Linked DNA regions of Saccharophagus degradans 2-40. Each later gene encodes a partner of the first gene's protein in a complex. Links are inferred from orthologs where the notes say so. Each region holds a gene or a part of one and is shown in the gene's direction. Other genes may lie near its edges.

Region 1 (2,964 bases):
CTTCCATACGTTTAATGCGCTTTTGGAAGGCGGTCAGCAAATTATTTTAACCTGCGACAGATACCCTAAAGAAATCAATGGCTTAGAGGAGCGTCTCAAATCCCGCTTTGGCTGGGGGTTAACTGTTGCTATCGAACCGCCAGAGTTAGAAACCCGCGTGGCAATATTAAAGCGCAAAGCAGAGCAGGTGGGCGCCCCTTTACCTAACGACGCGGCATTCTTTATTGCCCAGCGTATACGCTCTAACGTGCGTGAGTTAGAAGGAGCACTAAAGCGTGTGATAGCCAATGCCCACTTTACCGGCAGAGATATTTCGGTAGAGCTTGTGCGCGAAGCACTTAAAGATTTGTTGGCCCTGCAAGACCGCCTAGTAAGTATCGATAACATTCAGCGCGTAGTAGCCGAGTATTACAAAATTAAAGTATCGGATCTGCACTCTAAAAGGCGCAGCCGTTCAGTAGCACGGCCTAGGCAAGTGGCAATGTATTTAGCGAAAGACCTAACACACCACAGTTTGCCCGAAATTGGCGAAGCGTTTGGTGGGCGAGACCACACAACGGTTTTGCACGCATGCCGTAAAATTAAAGAAATGATCGAGTCGGACGCAGATATTAGAGAAGATGTTAAGAATCTTTTGCGTACACTCACCACCTAACGCTACCTGCGCTGGGTGCCCAGTGGTATCCTACGGGTTATCAAAATATCTAATATAAATAGCAACTTATATAAATAACATCTTAGTTGTTAGAGAGCTTAACCCTTAAGGTTAACCCGTAAAAAACGTAACGAATCTATAGCAGTATTACATAGCAATTTTTCAGGACATATAAAGGGAACCTCCCATGAAATTCATTGTTTCACGTGAAACTATTCTTAAACCACTACAGTTGGTTGCCGGTGTGGTAGAGCGTCGTCAAACATTGCCCGTGTTGGCAAACGTATTGATTGTATTAGAAGGCGAGCAGTTGTCGCTTACAGGTACAGACCTTGAGGTAGAGATTGTGGGCCGCGTAACTGTCGATCAGGCAATTAGCGAAGGCGAAATTACTGTACCCGCTAAGAAGTTCCTAGATATATGTCGTGCACTACCAGACGGTTCAGTTATTGAGTTTACGCTTGATGATCAGAAAGTTACTGTAAAAAGTGGCCGCAGTCGTTTTACGCTTTCATCTTTATCTGCCAATGAATTCCCAGCGGTAGAGCAGGGCAGCAACGATATTAACTTTAGCTGCGAGCAAAAAGAGGTTAAGCGCCTTATTGATCGCACTGCGTTTGCTATGGCGCAGCAAGATGTTCGTTACTACTTAAATGGTATGTTGTGGGAAGTGCGAGCAGGAGCTTTACGTGTAGTGTCTACCGATGGCCACCGATTAGCCATGTGTACTCGCCCAATCAATATAGATGTAGCAGAGCCAGTACAGGCAATTTTGCCGCGTAAGGGTGTTATTGAATTGTCGCGCTTGCTTAACGATTCAGAAGAAAATGTTGAGCTAACTATGGGCCCTAACCATATTCGTGCTACCACTACTGAATACACCTTTACCTCCAAGCTTGTAGACGGCAAGTTCCCAGATTACGAGCGCGTATTACCTAAGGGTGGGGACAAGATTGTATTGGGTGAGCGCGCTGTACTAAAACAAGCATTTGCCCGTACAGCTATTCTTTCTAACGAGAAATACCGCGGTGTGCGTCTTCTATTAGAAACTGGCCAGCTTACTATTATTGCTAACAACCCAGAGCAAGAAGAAGCTGAGGATCAAGTAGCCGTAGAGTATGAAGGTGACTCAATTGAGGTAGGTTTTAACGTTAGCTACCTACAAGATGTAACCAACGTACTAGATACAGACAAGATTAAAATGACGCTTTCTGATTCTAATAGCAGTGCTTTGCTAGAAGAGCCAGAAAACGCCGACTCTGTATATGTAGTAATGCCAATGCGTCTATAACCTATTCCGATAGGTTATTTTCCTCCCTTTAGTTCTTAGGCCGCTTTAGTGCCCCATCTCTCGAACTTAAAAGTACAGCAGTTTCGCAATTTGGGCTTGGTAGATATAACACCAAGCCCAACGCTCAACCTTGTTTACGGTGAAAATGGCTCGGGTAAAACCAGTCTGTTAGAAGCTATAAGCGTACTTGCTCACTGTCGATCCTTTCGTACCCACAAGTACAGACGTCTGATTCAAGACACAACTACAGCATTTACTGTGTTTGCCACGGTAGAAGGTAGTGACGCATTTAAGGTAGGTGTGCAACGCGAGTGGTCTGGCAAGAGCACAGCTAAGTTGGATGGTTTAAGTGCAAAGTCATCCGCTCAGCTCGCCACCAACTTACCTGTTCAGATAATAGATGCCCATACCTTTGCTTTGTTAGAGGGTGGCTCTAAAGCTAGGCGCAAGTTCTTTGATTGGTTAGTGTTTCACGTGAAACATGAATTCAAAACAGCTTGGGCAAACTACGTTAAATGTGTAAAACAACGGAATAGTTTGCTGCGACATGATAAAATAGCCTATTCCGACCTACGCCCCTGGGATGAGCAAATCGCAGGGTTGGCGGCTACCATAGATGAATGCCGTGTTGAGTGTATAACACCGCTTATTCAGGCGTTTAAAGCGCTTATGGGTGAGTGTAAGTTTGCGGATAACGTAGATTTAACGTTGGCTTATCAGCCGGGTTGGAAAGAGGGGGAGCTAAGCTTTCCAAAACAGTTAGAGCAGGCTTTCGCGCGTGATAGAAAACTAGGCTACACCATCTTAGGCCCGCATAAATCTGATTTAAAAATTACAGCTAATGGCTCGCCTGCAGTAGAGGTTTTATCTCGCGGCCAGCAGAAGGCAGTAATTAACGCTTTGCATATAGCAGAAGCGCAAGTTTACAAAACACAAATAGGGCGCACGCCGGTGTTCCTGTTAGATGATATGCCTTCCGAGTTGGATGCAAATCATATAGCTATACTCAGTGGCTGGC
Region 2 (3,025 bases), 3.2 Mb from region 1 along the record:
TCGCCCGTTTTCTATTAAAAAAACAAAGAAGGCTTCCAGTCAATGAGTGAAAACCTAGATAAAGCACCCAGCAAAGAAAGCTATTACCAACCCTCATGCAGCTCTAGCAATGTTATTAAAGAAGTGTCCATCGACTGTGTGGTTTTTGGCTTGAATAATGGCGAGTTAGAGGTGTTGGTTGTTCGCCACGGCGAAGGTATTAGCAAAGGTGGCTGGGCACTGCCGGGTGGGTTTATTTTAGTCGATGAAGACCTAGATGCAGCGGCATCTCGCCTCCTTAAAGATTTAACCGGCTTAGATAATATTTACCTAGAGCAACTGCAAGCCTTTGGTGGTGTAGACCGCTTCCCCGGGGAGCGCGTGGTTACTATCGCCTACTATGCATTGGTGCGTGCAGAAGATTACAATTTGATTGCCGGTTTTACCGCATCGCACGTTGAATGGCAGAAAGTTAGCCAGCGCGAACACCTTATATACGACCATGACGAAATTTTAGAATTTGGCTTGGGCCGCTTAAAACATAAAGTTCAACACGAGCCTATAGGTTTTAACCTTTTACCAGAAAAATTTACTCTTCTACAACTGCAAGAATTGTACGAAGCCATATTGGACGTAAAACTCGATAAACCCAACTTCCGCAGAAAAATGACCAAAATGGGCTTATTAGTACCCTGTAATGAAAAACAAAAAGATGTACCGCACCGAGCCGCCGCACTGTACCGTTTTGATAAAGAAATATACGAGCAACTCACTAAACAAGGCTTTTCTTTCGAAGTGTAGGCCGTAACTAATACTATTTAGCATTTAGGGCGTTTGGCCTAATACTCAAACGCCCTACTCACCTCTCCCGTCTTTTCGATCTTACCGCCTGTGTTAAAAGGCTTCTAGCTACAAGTTATACAGAAAACCGACGGACACCCCATGTCACGAAAAATCATTCACTGCGATGCCGATTGTTTTTTTGCTGCGATAGAAATGCGCGACGACCCGAGTTTAATGGGTCGCCCAATAGCGGTGGGTGGCCGCAGCGACCGCCGTGGAGTAATTTCGACCTGTAATTACGAAGCCAGAGAATATGGCGTGCGCTCTGCGATGGCATCTGCACATGCGTTAAGACTGTGCCCCGATTTAATTATATTGCCGCACAATATGGAGAAGTACCGCCTTGCCTCAATGCAAATGCGTGAAATATTTTATGACTATACCGATTTAGTCGAGCCTTTATCCCTTGACGAAGCCTTCTTAGATGTTTCTGGCTGCAGTAAACACTATGGCAGCGCAACACTAATAGCGAAAGAAATAAAACAGCGTATTCATAAAGACGTAGGCATAACGGTATCTGCTGGCGCGGCAAACTGTAAGTTTTTAGCCAAAATAGCAAGCGATATAAATAAACCCAATGGCCTAACCGTTATTCCGCCCGAAAAAACCGAAGAATTTGTACTCACGCTACCGGTAAGTAAAATATTTGGCGTTGGCAAGGTAACCCAACAAAAAATGGCCAAACTGGGGCTATACACCTGTAGAGATCTAAAAAATAAAAGCCAAATAGAGCTTAGCGAGCATTTTGGAAGCTTTGGTCAACGGTTATTTGAGCTGTGCCGAGGGATAGATAAACGCGAGGTAAAGCCTTCGCGGTCACGAAAATCCCTAAGTGTTGAACACACCTTCCCAAACGACCTAGAAAATATTGAGCAATGCATTGAAAGCCTACCCCCGCTATTTGTTGAACTTAAAAGCAGGCTAAATAAGCTAAGCGACCGCTACAAAGTGGTAAAAGCCTTCACAAAAATCAAATTTAATGACTTTTCTACCACCACAATAGAACGAGTAGGCACGAGCGCGCGTATTTCTGATTATACGCAACTGTTAAAAGAAGGATTTGAACGAGGGAAAAAACCTGTTCGACTGATAGGAATGGGCGTTCGTATTTTAGATTTAAATGACGAAGAAGGAGCGTTACAACTAGACTTATTTAAACATCCGGCCGACCAATAAGTAACTTAAAACCTTTCACAAACAATAATTAGAAGAATAAACAGCACTTAAAAATACAACTATCACTTCTCGTAACGGGGCTATTTTTAGGTAAAAACACAATCCAACCTCTTACTTTTTAATTTTAAAACCTAAAAACTACAGCCAAATAAAAGCCGTTAACACCTTTAACTTTGCCCACAACCATTAAAAACGAATAAAAAAGCGTTTATTTTCATATATTTTCACAAATTTTCTGGTATATGCTTGAAATTTTTCCTACATTTCGTATGGTACCGTCGTTTTGAATAGTTCAACCAATAACTCCTTGAGGCAATAATCATGGCAGCTAAAAAAGCAAAAGCAACAGACCCAGTAGCAGCATTGGAATCTCAACTAGCGCAGCTAACCGATCAACTTACCAAAGCTCGTGCAGCGAAAAATAAAAGTTTAGAGGCCGAGCTCGCAAAGGCCACTAAAGCGGCAGCCGCTGCTGCTAAAAAAGCAGCTTCTGCAAAAGCTAAATTAAATGCAGTTCGCGCCAAGAAGAAAACTCCAGCACAAGCTAAGCAAGTGCAAGCCGCTAAAAAAGCTGCAGATACTGAAGCCGCAGCTCTAAAGGCAGCTAAAACTGTATTAGCCGACGCAAAAGCAGCAGTAACAGCAGCTAAGGCAGAAGCCAAACGTGCAGCAGCCGTAGCCAAGGTTATAGCTAAAGAAGAAGCAGCATTAGCCAAAGCAGAAGCCAAAAAAGCAAAAGCTGCAGCAGCTAAAGAAAAAGCAGCAGCGAAAAAAGCCGCCGCGAAAGAGAAATTGGCAGCTAAAAAGGCAGGAGCGAAAGCTAAAGTAGCAGCCAAAAAGGCCGCAGCTAAAGAAAAAGCAGCAGCTAAAAAGGCAGCAGCGAAAGCCAAACTGGCAGCAAAAAAAGCGGCGGCAAAGCAAAAAGCAGCAGCGAAAAAAGCTACCGCCAAAAAGCCTGCAGTTAAAAAAGTAGCTAAACCTGCCGCTGCTAAAAAAGCACCTGTAAAGAAAGCAGCAGCCAAGAAAG
Region 3 (3,049 bases), 1.7 Mb from region 1 along the record:
GCAGGGTTTGCCCGCAACAGCTACTTCTAGCGCATATTGCAGGTGGCTAGCCGGTGGTGTCGCAATATAAATAGCATCAATGTTGGGGTCGTGAATAAGCGCTTCAGCGCTGGCGTGCACCGTTGCTACACCGTGGCGTTTGGCGTAATCGTGCGCTTTGGCGGTATCTCTACGCATTACCGCGGCAAGTTGAGAGTGCTTGGTTTTATAAAAGGCTGGGCCGCTTTTTACTTCGGTTACGTCGCCGCAGCCAATAATGCCCCAGCGGATAGGTGCGGTTAGGGTTTTCATCGTTTGCTCCTTCTATTTAAGCGGTGTATTCACGGCTTGTTTGGTCAACATTGGCATTCTATTCGTAATAACTGGTGTGTGCCTTTGTGAGTCAGTACACTCTGCGGCTATAATCGCTTCTTTTTCTACTCCTTTAAAATAGAGAACCACGCTGTAATGAGCTATCAGGTACTTGCCCGTAAGTGGCGCCCGCGCACTTTCCGCGAAATGATTGGCCAAGAGCACGTTTTACGCGCGCTTATTAACGCCCTCGATCACGGACGTCTGCATCACGCTTACCTGTTTACCGGCACGCGCGGCGTGGGCAAAACCTCCATAGCACGTATTCTAGCTAAGTGTTTGAATTGCGAAACTGGGGTTAGTTCCGAGCCATGTGGTGAATGCAGTGCCTGTGTGGAAATCAGTGAGGGCCGCTTTGTCGACCTTATCGAGGTGGATGCGGCATCGCGCACCAAAGTAGAAGATACGCGCGAGCTGCTCGACAACGTGCAATATGCACCCACGCGCGGCCGCTACAAAATATACCTCATCGATGAGGTGCACATGCTCTCTAACCACAGTTTTAACGCTTTGCTTAAAACCTTAGAGGAGCCGCCAGAGCATGTGAAGTTTCTACTGGCAACCACAGACCCGCAAAAACTGCCGGTAACTATATTATCTCGATGTTTACAGTTTAATCTCAAAAATATGAGCCCCGAGCGCATAGTGGGCCATTTGTCGCATATTTTAGAAAAAGAAGTTATCCCCTTTGAGGAGTCTGCCCTGTGGCAGTTGGCGCGCTCGGCAGATGGCAGTATGCGCGATGCACTAAGCTTAACCGACCAAAGTATTTCGTTTGGCGGTGGCAAGGTTAGCGAAGACGAAGTCGCTTCCATGCTTGGCACCATTGACCACAAACTAGTGCAAAACCTTGTGGGCGCGTTAATAGCCGGGGATGGCAGCCAAATTTTAACGTCGGTTGCTAAATTTGCCGAACACGCCCCAGACTTCGATGTAGCTCTGGCCGACCTCATAACACTGCTGCACCGCATTGCTATTGCGCAAGCGCTACCCGATGCGCTAGATAACAGCTACGGCGATCGCACCCAAATATTGGAGTTTGCGAGTAAGCTTGCCCCTGAAGATGTGCAGCTGTTTTATCAAACGGCCCTTATTGGCCGGCGTGATTTGTCACTGTCGCCCGACCCGCGCAGCGGCTTTGAAATGACTTTGCTGCGAATGCTGGCATTTAAGCCACAAGGTGTGGCCGATGTGCCTACTCAGCGCCTACAGGCACAGCCCGCCAGTGCGCCGGCTAGTAGTTCTGACGTTGCTTCTGTTGCAGCTCCTGCGGCTCCGACTGCTCAAGCAGCACCGCAGCCCTCGTCTAATGTTGAGCCTGCACCTGCTCAAGCGGCCCCCGAGCAGACTGAGCCCAGCCCGCCAGCGCAGACGTCTCCGCCACAGCAAAACGTTGCGCCAAACACGGTGGAAGACAATTCGCCACCCGCAGATTACTACGACAATATGCCGCCTTACGAGGAGGCCCAAGAGCCTGTAAAAAAGCCCCAAGCTGAGCCTCAACAGGCTCAGGCAGAGGTGCCCGCAAGTGAGCCCGCGCCGTTAGGGCCAATGCATACTGTGGTAACCGCTGCAGAGTCAACCCAAGCCGTTGCCGAGCCGGAAGTAAATACTTCGGCCCCTGCTAAAACGCCGGCGGATGCTCTGCGTGAGCAGGTAAAAGCCATTGTGGGCAAGGAGGGCATAAGTGCCCCGCCAAAACCTGCACAGCAATTGAAAAATACCCCCGCCGCGCCCATAAATGCAGCGCCGGTAGTGACTACGCCAATAAGCTTAGAAGAGCTAACCCCATCGCATTGGGTAAGTGTATACAACCAGCTAAATGTTAAGGGTATTTTGCAAAGTACTGCTGCAAACACTGTGCTAATTGGGCGTGAAGATAATCATTTAGATTTCGCGTTAGACGAGCAAAAAAGTAGCCTCTTCGACCCGAGCCACAGCGATAGGTTATCTGCGCTATTAAGCGATTATTTTGGTGTGCCTATCAAAGCAGCTATCCACCTGCAAAACTTGCCGGGTGATTTAGAAACACCAGCGGCTTACGCCATACGTATAGATCAAGAAAAACGCGTGGCAGCCATACAAAATATGTACGATGACCCTGTAGTGCAAACACTACAGCAACAATTTAATGCAACACTCGTTGAAGAAACTGTTACCTACCAATAGCCAAAAGCTTGGTTGTTGAGTTTAACCGTGGAGAAAAATTATGATTGGTCTTGGCGATATGATGAAACAAGCCCAGGAAATGCAAGAAAAAATGGCCCGTATGCAAGAAGATATGGCCAATATTGAATCCGAAGGGCAGGCGGGCGCTGGTTTGGTGAAAGTTGTAATGACTGGCCGCCACGATGTAAGAAAAGTAACTATCGACCCCAGTGTTTTAGAAGAAGACAAAGAAATGCTGGAAGATTTAATAGCTGCGGCGGTAAACGATGCCGTACGTAAAACCGAAGAAGCTACCAAGCAAAAAATGAGCGAAATTACCGGCGGCTTGCAAATGCCTCCCGGTTTTAAAATGCCATTCTAAAAACTATTGGGTATACACCACGGCATGTTTAGTCCGCTTATAGATCAACTTATCAACTCGCTTCGACACTTGCCTGGCGTGGGGCCAAAATCGGCACAGCGCATGGCGCTCCATTTGCTCGAGCGCGACCGAGAAGGGGCACAAAACCTGTCGGAAGTTTTAGCGAAA

What was found. Proteins that work in one complex are often made in the same cells at the same time.
Region 2: the proteins of dnaN (region 1) and dinB are in contact, whole or in part, in a solved structure (PDB 1OK7), measured with the Escherichia coli proteins. The link is inferred for Saccharophagus degradans 2-40 from one-to-one orthologs.
Region 3: the proteins of dnaN (region 1) and dnaX are in contact, whole or in part, in a cryo-EM structure (PDB 8GIZ), measured with the Escherichia coli proteins. The link is inferred for Saccharophagus degradans 2-40 from one-to-one orthologs.

The regions. Positions count from the first base shown.
Region 1 is NC_007912.1:1,303-4,266, forward strand. Bases 12-2,894 are described here. They hold dnaN (DNA polymerase III subunit beta), read left to right. Parts: upstream 12-842; coding sequence 843-1,946; downstream 1,947-2,894. Other genes in these bases: dnaA (chromosomal replication initiator protein DnaA), read left to right, coding at 12-655; recF (DNA replication/repair protein RecF), read left to right, coding at 1,995-2,894. In the rest of the region: more of dnaA, read left to right, coding at 1-11; more of recF, read left to right, coding at 2,895-2,964. UniProt on the Escherichia coli protein: Confers DNA tethering and processivity to DNA polymerases and other proteins. Acts as a clamp, forming a ring around DNA (a reaction catalyzed by the clamp-loading complex) which diffuses in an ATP-independent manner freely and bidirectionally along dsDNA.
Region 2 is NC_007912.1:3,176,895-3,179,919, forward strand. The notes cover bases 16-2,959. They hold dinB (DNA polymerase IV), read left to right. Parts: upstream 16-921; coding sequence 922-1,998; downstream 1,999-2,959. Other genes in these bases: SDE_RS13115 (NUDIX hydrolase), read left to right, coding at 43-780; SDE_RS13125 (hypothetical protein), read left to right, coding at 2,320-2,959. Also shown: more of SDE_RS13125, read left to right, coding at 2,960-3,025. UniProt on the Escherichia coli protein: Poorly processive, error-prone DNA polymerase involved in translesion repair and untargeted mutagenesis. Copies undamaged DNA at stalled replication forks, which arise in vivo from mismatched or misaligned primer ends.
Region 3 is NC_007912.1:1,730,184-1,733,232, forward strand. The notes cover bases 16-2,983. They hold dnaX (DNA polymerase III subunit gamma/tau), read left to right. Parts: upstream 16-447; coding sequence 448-2,520; downstream 2,521-2,983. Other genes in these bases: SDE_RS06995 (Gfo/Idh/MocA family protein), read right to left, coding at 16-291; SDE_RS07005 (YbaB/EbfC family nucleoid-associated protein), read left to right, coding at 2,561-2,881; recR (recombination mediator RecR), read left to right, coding at 2,906-2,983. Also shown: more of SDE_RS06995, read right to left, coding at 1-15; more of recR, read left to right, coding at 2,984-3,049. UniProt on the Escherichia coli protein: Part of the beta sliding clamp loading complex, which hydrolyzes ATP to load the beta clamp onto primed DNA to form the DNA replication pre-initiation complex.